Regions from separate parts of the Pseudomonas sp. NBRC 111131 genome, predicted to be linked through region 2. Evidence: riboswitches for the same ligand, from Rfam matches in the RefSeq annotation. Region 2 holds a riboswitch; each other region holds the start of a gene.

Region 1 (4,213 bases), on a different contig from region 2:
GCCATTGACCCCATGGTGCTGCAGGCCGGTTCGATCTGCGGGGCAAGCCCGTGGACCAACTTCTGGAAGGTGTTCCTGCCGCTGTGCCGCTCGGGGCTGTTCTCCGGTGCGCTGATGGTGTTCGTGATGTCGCTCGGTTACTACGTCACCCCGGCGCTGCTCGGTGGCGCGCAGAACATGATGCTGCCCGAATTCATCATCCAGCAGGTGCAGTCGTTCCTCAACTGGGGCCTGGCCAGCGCCGCCGCCGCACTGCTGGTAGTGATCACGCTGGTGCTCTTCTACCTGTACCTGAAGCTGCAGCCGGAATCGCCGGTTGGCACCGCGAGGTAATTTGCCATGCTCCTGTCACCCAATGCCATGGGTCGCCCGTTGCGTACGGGCTTGTACCTGACCACCGGGGTCATCGCGGCCTTTTTGCTGCTGCCGGTGGTGTTCATCGTGCTGCTGTCGTTCGGGTCTTCGCAGTGGCTGGTATTCCCGCCACCGGGCTGGACCTTCAAATGGTACGGCCAGTTCTTCTCCAACCCTGAGTGGATGGATGCGGCCCTGGCCAGCCTCAAGGTCGCGGTGCTGACCACCCTCGCTGCCGTGCTGCTGGGCCTGCCCACCGCATTCGCCCTGGTCCGTGGCCGCTTTCCCGGCCGCGAACTGCTCTATGGCCTGTTCACCATGCCGATGATCGTGCCGCTGGTGATCATCGCTGTGGCGGTGTACGCACTGTTCCTCAAGCTTGGCTACACCGGCACGCTGTTCGCCTTCGTGGTCAGCCATGTGATCGTCGCCCTGCCCTTTACCATCATTTCGATCATCAACTCGCTCAAGCTGTTCGACCAGTCGATCGAGGACGCCGCAGTGATCTGCGGCGCCTCGCGCCTGCAAGCGATCTTCAAGGTGACCTTCCCGGCCATTCGCCCTGGGATGATTGCCGGCGGGCTGTTCGCCTTTCTCGTGTCGTGGGATGAGGTGGTGCTCAGCGTGATGATGGCCAGCCCCGATCTGCAGACCCTGCCGGTAAAAATGTGGACCACCCTGCGCCAGGACCTGAGCCCAGTGATTGCCGTCGCCTCGACGCTGCTGATCGGCCTGTCGCTGCTTGTCATGGTCGTGGCCGCCGCTTTGCGCCGGCGTACCGACGCCAACGCTTGAGTACCCGGAGAGAACAACAATGAGTGCAGTCATCAAAGACAACGCGCACCACAAACCCCTGGTCAGCCTTCGCGGGTTGAACAAGCACTACGGCGACTTCACCGCCGTGGACAACCTCAACCTAGAGATCCAGGACGGTGAGTTCCTGACCTTTCTCGGCTCCAGCGGCTCGGGCAAGTCCACCACCCTGTCGATGCTCGCCGGGTTCGAGACGCCAAGCAGCGGCGAAATCCTGGTCGATGGCCAGTCGCTGGTAAACGTGCCACCGCACAAGCGTGACATTGGCATGGTGTTCCAACGCTATTCGCTGTTTCCGCACCTGAATGTGCGCGACAACATCGCCTTCCCGCTCGCCATCCGCAAGTTGGGCGCCAGCGAAACCCACAAACGGGTCGAGGCCATGCTCAAGCTGGTGCAACTGGAGGCGTTCGCCCATCGCAAGCCGGCGCAGCTGTCTGGCGGCCAGCAACAGCGCGTGGCCATTGCCCGGGCATTGGTCTATGAGCCACGTATCCTGTTGATGGACGAACCGCTTGGCGCGCTGGACAAGAAACTGCGCGAGGACCTGCAGGACGAACTGCGCCAACTGCACCGTCGGCTGGGCATTACCATCGTCTATGTGACCCACGACCAGGAAGAGGCCATGCGTCTGTCCCAGCGCATCGCCATCTTCAGCCACGGCAAGGTCGTCGGCCTCGGCACCGGCTACGACCTCTACCAGAATCCGCCCAATGCCTTCGTTGCGTCGTTCCTGGGCAACTCAAATTTCCTTCAGGTCAAGGCCAGCAGCCATGGCGCGGCCAGCTTCGAAGGCCAGCCTGTAGCGATCCGCCTGACCGCGGGCCTGGCCACCGGGCAGGAGGCACTGATCATGGTGCGCCCGGAAAAGGCCCTGGCCCTGACCACAGAGCAAGCCGCACGCCAACCGCTGCCAGCGGGCTGGAATGAAGTCAGTGCCAAGGTCACTGAAGTGCTGTTCCTGGGCGAAAGCCAGACCTGCCATGTGCTCACCGCCGGCGGTACTGAGCTTACCGTCAAGGCGCTATCTGCGGCAGGCATGGCGATGCAGCCGGGGGCCAGCGTGAAGGTACGCTGGGCAGTGGCTGATGCCTGCATCTACACGCAATGGGCGCAGAGTGACCTGAGCAAGGGGGCGGGTGCGCACTGACAGGCATACATACGGCACCCTGTGTGTTGTTACGTACCCCATTGACGTGCGCGCTGACCAATGGTCATATGCGCGCCAGTTTCAGGTGTCCTGCGCCGCCGAGCGCAGGGTGAAACGGGAAGCCGGTGCGTCGTGGTTCACGACAAGTCCGGCGCTGCCCCCGCAACGGTAAGCGAGCGATGCCTTCGATACACCACTGTGCACCTGCATGGGAAGGTGAAGGCCTCATGACCCTCGCAAGCCCGGAGACCGGCCTGAAGCGTTACTTGGCAACCCGCGGTGGGCGGGCGCAGGCCGGTATCTGCGTGCGCGCCTGCGTGCGTGGTTGTGCCTTTGCGTGTTCTCCACCGGGATCCATTCATTCCTGCAACAGTGGAAAGACATGTCCCGTTTCTTCAAGCTTCACCCTCTGGCGGCCTGCCTGGCAGTCACCCTCCCGGCCTTGGCCGACGACCACGACAAGGCGGTCCTGGCACTCCCCTCCACGGCCATTACGGACACCCGCGATGCTCAGGTAGTCGACCTTGCGACGCCCACCCAGGCTGGCTCACGGCTGAACCTCAGCGCCCTGGAAACCCCGGCCAGCACCAGCAGCATCACGGCCGAACAAATCCAGCAGCGCAACAACGTCACCGTTCAGGATGCCGTGACCCGCTCGCCGGGCATCACCTTCACCGGCACCCCGGGTGACGGTGGCACGGGCCTGTCGGCTCGCGGTTTTGACGGACATGGCTCGGTGATGACACTGTTCGATGGCGCACGCCTGTACACCGGTGCCGGTACCCAGACCTTCCCGGTAGACCCCTGGATGGTCGAGCGCATCGACGTGATCCGTGGCCCGGCCTCGGTGCTGTATGGCGAGGGTGCCACCGGTGCGGTGGTCAACGTCATCCCGAAAAAACCGTTCACCGGCGACATTCACAACCACCTGCGCCTGGGCTACGGCTCCTGGGACCGCCAGCAACTGGGCCTGGACAGCGGCGGCAGCCTCAGCGAGCGCCTGAGCTACCGGGTTACCCTGAACCAGCAGGCTGGCAACGGCTGGGTGGACCGCACCGACTCACGCAGCCTGGCCCTGAGTGCCGCGCTGCGTTTCGACGCCACCGACGACCTGAGCTTCACCCTGGCCCATGAGCGCGGCGATGCCGAGCCGGCCAACTACTACGGCACGCCGCTGATCGACGGCCACTACCGCAGCAGCCTGCGCAAGAAGAACTTCAACATCCACAACGACGTGCAGCGCTACCACGATGAATGGACCCGCTTCACCACCGACTGGACCCTCAACGACCAGCTCAGCGCCAGCAACCAGCTCTACTACATCAAGAGCCGCCGCCACTGGCGCAATGCCGAGGACTACAGCTGGGACGCCGACCTGGGCCAACTCCAGCGCGGCAGTTACCTGGAGATCAAGCACAACCAGGAACAGATCGGCGACCGCCAGACCTTCACCTTCGACCATTCGCTGTTCGGCCTGGCGAGCAGGACGATGGTCGGTGCCGAGTACAACAAGATTCGCTTCAACGTCGACAGCAACTCGCCGTACATCGATGCTGAGCCTGGTGACTATGTCGACCCATGGAACCCAACGCCAGGTTGGTTCCACAGTGATTCGCCACTGCGCCCACAGACGCTCTCCACCACCCATACCTTCGCCCTGTTCGCCGAGAACCGCCTGCAACTGACTGAGCGCCTGTCGCTGGTGACCGGTGTACGCCGCGACCAGAACCACATCGACCGTGACAACCTCACCAACGACACCCGTAGCGACCGCAGCCTGCAAGGCGGCAACTGGCGCGCCGGGCTGGTGTTCGCGGTCAACGATGACGTGTCGCTGTATGGCCAGTACTCCACCAGTGAGGACGGGGTGAACAACCTCATCAGCCTAAACCCGAC
Region 2 (4,213 bases):
GCAGCACCTGGTCGACATACAGGTCGACCGAGGCATGGTTCTGCACCTGCATCGGGTTGGCCAGGCGCAGGCTGGGGAAATCACCCGGCAACTGCTCGGCGGTTTCGGCAAGCAACGCCAGGTGTGAGTCGCCGCTGCAGAGAATCACCAGCTCGGCGGGTGTCTGGCCGAGGTCGGCGATGCTGTCGTCCGGCACGAAGCCGCCGGGCTGGGTCCGCAGCAGGTGCATGGGTCAGGCGCCCAGCGCGTGGCGCAGGCGAGCTTCCAGTTGCACGGCGTCCAGGTCCTGACCAATGAGCACCAGGCGCGTGATGCGCGGCTCGTCGGCACGCCAGGCGCGGTCGAAGTGCTTGTCGAACCGAGTGCCTACTCCTTGGATCAGCAGACGCATCGGCTTGCCAGGGATCGCTGCAAACCCCTTGGCGCGCAGAATGCCGAACTCCACGACCAACTGAGTGAGGGCGTCGAGCAGCAGGGCCTCGTCGGCCTCGGGCAGGTCGATGGAAATGGAATCGAAGGCATCATGGTCATGGTCGTCATGATCGTCGCCGTCGTGGTGCGAATCATGGTGGGTACGGCGGCCGTCGATGTGTACCTCGGACTGCGCGCCGACCCCCAACAGCACATCCAGTGGCAGGCGGCCGCTGCTGGCCTCGATCACCTTCACCGCCGACGGCAGTTCTTCGGCAACCTCGGCGCGCACCTTGGCCAGGCCTTCGGCGTCGATCAGGTCGGCCTTGTTGAGCACCACCAGGTCGGCACTGGCCAACTGGTCGGCGAACAGTTCGTGCAGCGGTGATTCATGGTCCAGGTTGGGGTCAAGCTTGCGCTGCGCGTCGACCTGATCCGGGAAGGCGGCGAAGGTACCGGCGGCCACGGCCGGGCTGTCGACAACGGTGATCACGGCGTCGACGGTGCAGGCATTGCGAATTTCTGGCCATTGGAAAGCTTGCACCAGGGGCTTGGGCAGGGCCAGGCCGCTGGTTTCGATCAGGATGTGGTCAAGGTCGCCACGCCGGGCAACCAGTTCCCGCATGACCGGAAAGAACTCTTCCTGCACGGTGCAGCACAGGCAGCCGTTGGCCAACTCATACACTCGGCCAGTGGCCTCTTCTTCAGTACAGCCGATGCTGCACTGCTTGAGGATCTCACCGTCGATACCGAGCTCACCGAACTCGTTGACGATCACTGCAATACGGCGGCCCTGGGCATTATCGAGCATGTGCCGAAGCAAGGTGGTCTTGCCCGAGCCGAGGAAGCCGGTAACGATGGTGACGGGGAGCTTGGCCAGTGTTTTCATGTCGCGTTGCCCTTGGCAGGATGGCGCGGGCATGCGGGACGAAAGCCGCAGGCCAGGCTGGCCGGGCTCGTTCGCCACCGGATCACCCCGCCCGGTTGAGAGTCGAAATCGTCTCGAGGCAGGTCTCCTGGCTTGCACCGTCCCGGCCTGGTCGAACAAGGCCTGGTCGGATGACGCCTTCCCGCGCCAGGGCGCAGTGGCAGTGTCGATCCGTTGTCGGTGCTTACAGTTGCGGGGGCAGCCGCGGCTTGGACCGCGTTCCCGTCTTAGCTTCGGCGTGGCCGAAGAACCTCGAAGCGGCAAGGCTACGCGGGGGGTGGCGGGTGGTCAACTGTTGGCGCGCGCTGCGATTGACGCAACCCCTCCCCCGTGCTCTCCTTACACCTTGCGTTCAGGTGCCCCCACGGGGGTGAAACGGGAAACCGGTGCGTCGCAGGCCCTCGATCAGGGCCGGACAGAGCCGGTGCTGCCCCCGCAACGGTAAGCGAGCGAAGCGTCCAGACCACTGTGCCACGTCGTCCGGCATGGGAAGGGTGATGCTTTCCAAGAGCCCTGCTCTTCCTCGCAAGCCCGGAGACCGGCCTGGCGCTTATGAACACCCCGCGGTGGGCGGGCGCTGTCGCATTCCCCTGGGCCATCCGCATCCGGGGCTGCCGCGCTTGCCCGTTGCCCCTTAATAGAAGCAAGTAGAGGAACGCGACATGCCCGTCACCAGCGCCAAACACAGCATCGCCACCCCCGTCACCCTCAGCCAGCGCGTGGTTATTGCCTTCGGCGCCAGCCTGCTGGGCCTGTGCCTGATCTATTTCGCCGGCTTCTCGCACATCGAAGCGGTGCATAACGCCGCGCACGACACCCGTCACAGCGCCGCCTTCCCCTGCCACTGAGACCGCCCCATGATCAAGCGCATTGCCCGCACCGCCGGGTTCAGCGGCCTGCTTGCAGCCCTGTTGTTGACTCTGCTGCAAAGCTTCTGGGTCGCACCGTTGATCCTCCAGGCGGAAACCTATGAGTCGGCAGCCCCGGCCGCCGAGCATCACAGCCATGGCGAAGAGGCCGGTGGCCACGAGCACAACGACGAAGCCTGGTCGCCGGAAGACGGCTGGCAGCGCATCCTTTCGACCACCGGCGGTAATCTGGTCGTCGCGGTCGGCTTTGCCCTGATCCTGGCAGCCTTGTACAGCCTGCGCGAACCCAACCGCGTCACCACCGGCGCTCTCTGGGGCCTGGCCGGTTTTGCCGTGTTTTGCCTCGCGCCCACCCTTGGCCTGCCGCCGGAGTTGCCAGGCACCGCCGCCGCTGACCTCGGCCAGCGACAGAGCTGGTGGATCGGTACCGCTGCCGCGACTGCGCTCGGCCTGGCACTGTTGGTGTTCGCCCGGCATTGGTTGTTCAAGGTACTCGGTGCGGTTCTGCTGGTCGTGCCCCATGTGATCGGCGCGCCACAGCCAGACGTTCACCAAAGCCTGGCTCCCGAGGCACTGGAAACCCAGTTCAAGATCGCTTCATGGGTCACCAACGCGGCTTTCTGGCTGGCCCTGGGCTTGCTCAGCGCCTGGCTGTATCGCCGCTCCAGCCAGGCCTGATGGCCAGCGAATGCACCCAGCCGGCGCTATACGCCGGCTTCGGATGCCGACGCGGCTGCCCGCTGGAGGTCCTCGACACAGTGCTGCGCCAGGTTTTGAATCAGCAGGGTTTACCGCTCAGTGCCTTGCGTGGCATTGCCAGCATTGCCTTGAAAGCCGATGAGCCTGGCCTGCAGCAACTGGCCAAGCTCCACGATCTGCCGCTTGTGGCATTCGAGCCCAGCCGGTTGCAAACCTTCGAGCCTATGCTCAGTCACCGTTCTGCCGTGGCCTACGCCCACACAGGTTGCTGGGGCGTTGCCGAAAGCGCCGCATTGGCCATGGCCTACCACGCGCACGGCACCGCCATGCTGCTGGTACCGCGCCAATCGCTCGGCGCCGCTACCCTCGCCCTCGCCTGCGGCGGATAATCGCTACCTCTATTTACCTGCAAGGATTTCCCATGACGGTCTACTTCATCGGGGCCGGCCCCGGCGACCCCGAACTGATCACGGTCAAGGGCCAGCGCCTGATCCGCCAATGCCCGGTGATCATCTATGCCGGGTCCCTCGTGCCTGCCGCGGTGCTTGAAGGCCATCAGGCCGAGACGGTCATCAACAGTGCCGAACTGCACCTGGAACAGATCATCGCCGCCATGCGTGCGGCTCATGAAAAAGGCCAGGATGTTGCCCGCGTCCACAGTGGTGACCCTAGCCTGTATGGCGCTATCGGCGAACAGATCCGCCACCTGCGCGAACTGGCCATCGATTATCAGATCATCCCTGGGGTTACCGCCACTGCCGCCAGCGCCGCGCTGCTCGGCTGTGAGCTGACACTTCCGCAGGTGGCACAAACGGTCATCCTCACCCGTTACGGCGACAGCTCGCCCATGCCGGCGGGCGAGCAACTGGGCGACCTGGCCCGGCATGGCGCCACATTGGCCATTCACCTCGGGGTCAAGCACCTGGCGCGCATTGTCGATGAGTTGCTTGTCCATTACGGTCGTGACTGCCCGATCGCCGTGGTTCATCGCGCCACCTGGCCAGACCAGGACTGGGTGCGCGGCACCTTGGGCGATATCGTCGAGCGCGTCGCCACCAAGGATTTCCGGCGCACCGCGCTGATCCTCGTGGGCCATGTACTGGGCGACGCCCCATTCGCAAACTCGGCCCTGTACCGCGCTGGCCATGCTCACCTTTATCGGCCAGCGGACTGAACACTGCCAGACCGGCAGAAGCCGCAGGCCGACTGGCCCGCCCTGCCGGGGTGGGCCTGGCGCTACCTAAGCCGCGTCGAAAATGGCCGACCTATGCCTGATTTCGGGAATTTTGTAGGACTTTTCAACAAA
Region 3 (4,213 bases), on a different contig from region 2:
CGGCACCACGTGTTCACCCAGGCTGCGCAAACCCACGGCGCAATACAGCGCCAGCACGTCCACCAGCCAACCAATGTAGGGCAGCCAGGACAGAATCAGCGCCAGCAAGGTCAGGGGCACCACGGCCAGGAACCACGCGCTGACGCCGTGGCTGCGCCAGCCGCGCCCGCCCGCGTTCAGGCGCCGCTCCAGGCTCGACGCCAAGTTGCCAAAGGCCACCAAGGGATGGCGCCGTTGCGGCTCACCGAACAACGCATCCAAGGCCACCCCGGCCACGGTCAGCAACGCCACGCTCATGGGTGCTCTCCCCAGTGGTTTTCATAGAGCAGGTCGCTCAATGGCCGTTCCTCGGCCCAGTGTTCCATGACCAGCATCGGTGCTGGATAGAATGCAGTCACAGGCCCCAGGCACAGTATCGCCACCGGTTTGGCCCCCGCAGGCATACCCAGCAGCTCGCCCAGCGCCTGCGGATCGAACAGGGACACCCAGCCCAGACCCAACCCTTCGGCACGGGCCGCCAGCCAGAGGTTTTGTATGGCGCAGGCCAGCGAGGCAAGGTCCATTTCCGGCAGGGTCCGGCGGCCAAAAATGTGCGGTTCGCGGTTGTCCATCAGCGCCGCCACCAACAGTTCGGCACAGTCGTTGATGCCTTCGACCTTGAGCGTCATGAACGCATCGCTGCGCTCGCCCAGGGCGTGTGCCGTGCGTACGCGCTCCTGCTCGACCAATGCCTGAATGCGCCCGCGCAGGTCGCTCTGGGTAATGCGAATGAAACGCCAGGGCTGCATCAGGCCAACGCTGGGGGCCTGATGGGCTGCGCCGAGCAGGCGGCCCAGCAGGTCAGGGGCAACGGCACCACCGGCGAAGTGGCGCATGTCACGGCGCTCACCAATGGCTCGGTAGACGGCGGCGCGCTCGGCGTCACTGAAGGCATGTTCGCTCATGGTCGCAACAACGCCGCCGCCGCATCAGGGTTGGAAGGGAAATAAAAATGCACATACGAGGCTGTCAGGCGACCCCGGCGGTACACCGCTTCGTTGCCACGCCCACCATTGGGGCTCAGGCCGCGGGCGATGGGTTCGAGGGCGGTGCTGGTCAGCGAATGATGGTAGGTGTGCCCGCGCAGGGTGCCCTCCGGCAGCTCCACCGCTTGCAGTGCAAGGGCCGCCAGGCGCTTCTGCATAACGGCTTCGCCCGGCAGCAGGCCGAGCAGCTCGGCACGCTCACCGGCAACGTCGGTCAGGGCATCGAGCAGGTACAACATGCCGCCACATTCGGCCAGCAGAGGTTTGCCTGCGCCGTGGTGGGCGCGGATCGCCTGGCACATCGGCGTATTGGCCGCCAGTGCGTGGTGGTGCAGTTCAGGGTAACCGCCGGGCAGGTACAGGCTATCCACTGCTGGCAGCTCACGGTCGTGCAACGGTGAGAAGAATGCCAGTTGCGCGCCCAGGTTGCGCAGCAGGTCAAGGTTGGCGCCGTAGGTGAAGGCAAACGCCTCATCCTTCGCCACGCCAATGCGCACCCCGGCCAGCGGCGTGGCACACGGCTGCGGCTCGGCTTCGGCGAAGCCCACAGGGGGTGGCAAGGCTGCGTCGCAACTGTCCCCCAGCGCCTGCGCGGCGGCATCCAGGCGTGCATCCAGGTCGTTCAACTCACTGGCCTGTACCAGCCCCAGGTGGCGGCTGGGCAGCTCGATCCCACGCTCGCGCGACAGCCCGCCATACCAGCGCAAGCCTTCGGTCAGGCTACCCTCAAGCAGTTGAGCATGGCGCAGGCTACCCACCCGGTTGGCCAGTACACCGGCGAACGGCAGGTCAGGCTGGTAGCGCGCCAGCCCCAGGGCCAGCGCGCCGAACGTCTGGGCCATGGCGGTGCCATCAATCACCGCCAGCACCGGCACGCCGAAGTGGCGGGCCAGGTCGGCGCTCGAGGGCGTGCCGTCGAACAAACCCATCACCCCCTCGATGAGGATCAGATCGGCCTCGCCCGCCGCTTCCCACAACAGGCGACGGCTTTCCTGCGCGCCAATCATCCACAGGTCGAGTTGATAAACCGGCGCCCCACTCGCCCGCTCCAGGATCATTGGGTCGAGAAAGTCCGGCCCGCACTTGAACACCCGTACCTTGCGCCCCAGGTTGCGGTGCAGACGTGCCAGGGCCGCGGTAACGGTGGTCTTGCCCTGGCCGGAAGCCGGCGCGGCAATCAGTACGGCCGGACAATGTCGCGCGTGGCTCACAGTTCGACGCCCTTCTGCGCGCGGATGCCCGCCTGAAAGGCATGCTTGAGCATGCCCATCTCGGTGACGGTATCCGCCAGTTCGATCATTTCGGCCTTGGCCGCACGCCCCGTGACGATGACATGCTGCATGGGCGGACGCGCCTGGATATCCGAAAGTACCTGATCGAGGTCGAGGTAGCCGTGCTTCAGCGCAATGTTCAACTCATCGAGCACCACGAACTGTACGCTTGGGTCTTGCAGCAACTGCCGCGAAACCACCCAGGCCGCTTCGGCGGCGGCGATGTCACGCTGGCGGTCCTGGGTTTCCCAGGTGAAGCCCTCGCCCATCACGTGGTAACGCACCTGTTCGGGGAAGCGGCGGAAGAACAGCTCTTCGCCGGTACTGTTGCGCCCCTTGATGAACTGCACCACGCCGCACTGCATGCCGTGGCCCAAGGCGCGGGCCAGCATGCCGAACGCCGAACTGCTTTTGCCTTTGCCGTTGCCGGTCAGGACCAGCAGCAGCCCGCATTCGTTAGGGGAATTGGCGATACGCTCGTCGATGATCGCCTTCTTGCGCTGCATGCGCGCCAGGTGGCGTTCGTCGCGTTCGGTGGGTTCGCTCATGAAGGTTCTCCGCAGGCTGACGCCACGCGAAGAAGCGGCGACAGGTCGATAGACAGGCAGACGGGGAACGCGCAGGGGCCGTGGCCGGGATGCCACGGTGCACCGCGCATCACCCTCCGTGATGCCGTTGGCAGTGACAGGCCGGTCTCCGGGCTCGTGAGCGGGCCTTTGGCCCAAGCCTGCGCGCCTTCCCGGGTGCGTGCACCCAGTGGCCCTGCGCGGCCTTCGACTCACCTACCGTTGCGGGGGCAGCGCCGGGATCGCACCTTGTGGCGCCCACCGGCTTCCCAGTTTCACCCTGCCCAGACGGGGCTGGCAGGGCACCTGAAACACGCCGCGAAGGTTAGAGGGTTGCACCGGGAGCGTCAATCGAACAGGGCCGAATTAGCCCGTATCAATGGCCGATCCGTCAGCTTGTGCCACACTGACAGCAAGTGATATCACATGGCTATCACCGTAGCGCTGAACGCGATCATAACGATAAAGGAGAGCGCAGCATGCAAGGCCAACTCATCAACAACCCGCGCCTGGAGTTCCTCAGACCGGTACTGGAGCGCTGGGTCGATTGCATCGACCGCTTCAACCAGTACGCCGGTGATGCCGACGCCGCTTACTGGCATGGCGCCGCCGCCAACGCTGGCGTGCTCGCAGCGGCAGCGTGGCAGGCCGAACTGGCGGCGCTGCAGCAGTTTCCAAGCAAGAAACAACGGGACGAGGGCGAGCGCGAAGGGCGTTGCGACCTGGCAATCGTCAGCGCCGACGAGGCACTTTACCTGAGCATCGGCCAGCGCTGGCCAAAGCTTGCCCGACTGGACGCGGCCACCGCCCTGCAAGAAACCGCCGCTCAGGCCCGCCAGGTGGCCTACTCCAGCCAGCTGAAAGCCGGCGCGCTGTTCGTCAGCCCATGGAAGGCTGGCCAGCATGCCAGCCCAGAAGAACTGCAGGACTGGGTCGATGATTTACAGAAGCACTCCGCCTGCGCCATTGCCTGGTACTTCCCCTACGCGTACCGCAAGCTGCACAACGAATTGGGACACTATTTCCCCGGGGTAGCACTGCTGCTCAAGCAGGCCTGAACCACCGCCGTCAAACCACGCTCTGATCATTAAAGCGTAACGTTTGAGGGCGGCGAACATGAAACGCATCGGCATCGTCTTACCGTGGCTGTTCGGCGCCTGTCTGACAGGGTGTGGCGACACTGCCTTGCTGAGTGTGGATGACGGCAGCGGCACCTCGCCACAACTGCCCGCCCCCCACAAGACCTTGCTCCCAACGGTCAATATCGCCCCCGCCGTCGGCTGGCCGGGCGGTGCCAAGCCGAAAGCCGCCACCGGCCTGCAGGTGGTGGCCTTTGCCGACAAGCTCGACC

What was found. Region 2 has a riboswitch for cobalamin ahead of APH34_RS02385 (CbtB-domain containing protein). Riboswitches for the same ligand answer to the same signal wherever they lie in the genome.
Region 1: linked by a shared signal. The riboswitch ahead of APH34_RS13500 (TonB-dependent siderophore receptor) and the one ahead of APH34_RS02385 (CbtB-domain containing protein) in region 2 are both predicted to bind cobalamin.
Region 3: linked by a shared signal. The riboswitch ahead of cobO (cob(I)yrinic acid a,c-diamide adenosyltransferase) and the one ahead of APH34_RS02385 (CbtB-domain containing protein) in region 2 are both predicted to bind cobalamin.

What each region holds. Positions count from the first base shown of each region.
Region 1 covers NZ_BCBH01000012.1:70,279-74,491, reverse strand. The annotation lists gene APH34_RS13515 (ABC transporter permease) at 1-333, shown strand, start outside; gene APH34_RS13510 (ABC transporter permease) at 340-1,149, shown strand; gene APH34_RS13505 (ABC transporter ATP-binding protein) at 1,169-2,317, shown strand; cobalamin riboswitch at 2,384-2,590, shown strand; gene APH34_RS13500 (TonB-dependent siderophore receptor) at 2,700-4,213, shown strand, end outside.
Region 2 covers NZ_BCBH01000002.1:58,018-62,230, forward strand. The annotation lists gene cobN (cobaltochelatase subunit CobN) at 1-229, opposite strand, end outside; gene cobW (cobalamin biosynthesis protein CobW) at 233-1,300, opposite strand; cobalamin riboswitch at 1,400-1,609, opposite strand; cobalamin riboswitch at 1,677-1,901, shown strand; gene APH34_RS02385 (CbtB-domain containing protein) at 2,002-2,187, shown strand; gene APH34_RS02390 (CbtA family protein) at 2,197-2,886, shown strand; gene APH34_RS02395 (cobalamin biosynthesis protein) at 2,886-3,296, shown strand; gene cobM (precorrin-4 C(11)-methyltransferase) at 3,329-4,081, shown strand.
Region 3 covers NZ_BCBH01000005.1:196,721-200,933, forward strand. The annotation lists gene cbiB (adenosylcobinamide-phosphate synthase CbiB) at 1-297, opposite strand, end outside; gene bluB (5,6-dimethylbenzimidazole synthase) at 294-944, opposite strand; gene APH34_RS07510 (cobyrinate a,c-diamide synthase) at 941-2,236, opposite strand; gene cobO (cob(I)yrinic acid a,c-diamide adenosyltransferase) at 2,233-2,844, opposite strand; cobalamin riboswitch at 2,966-3,187, opposite strand; gene APH34_RS07520 (hypothetical protein) at 3,342-3,920, shown strand; gene APH34_RS07525 (sorbosone dehydrogenase family protein) at 3,979-4,213, shown strand, end outside.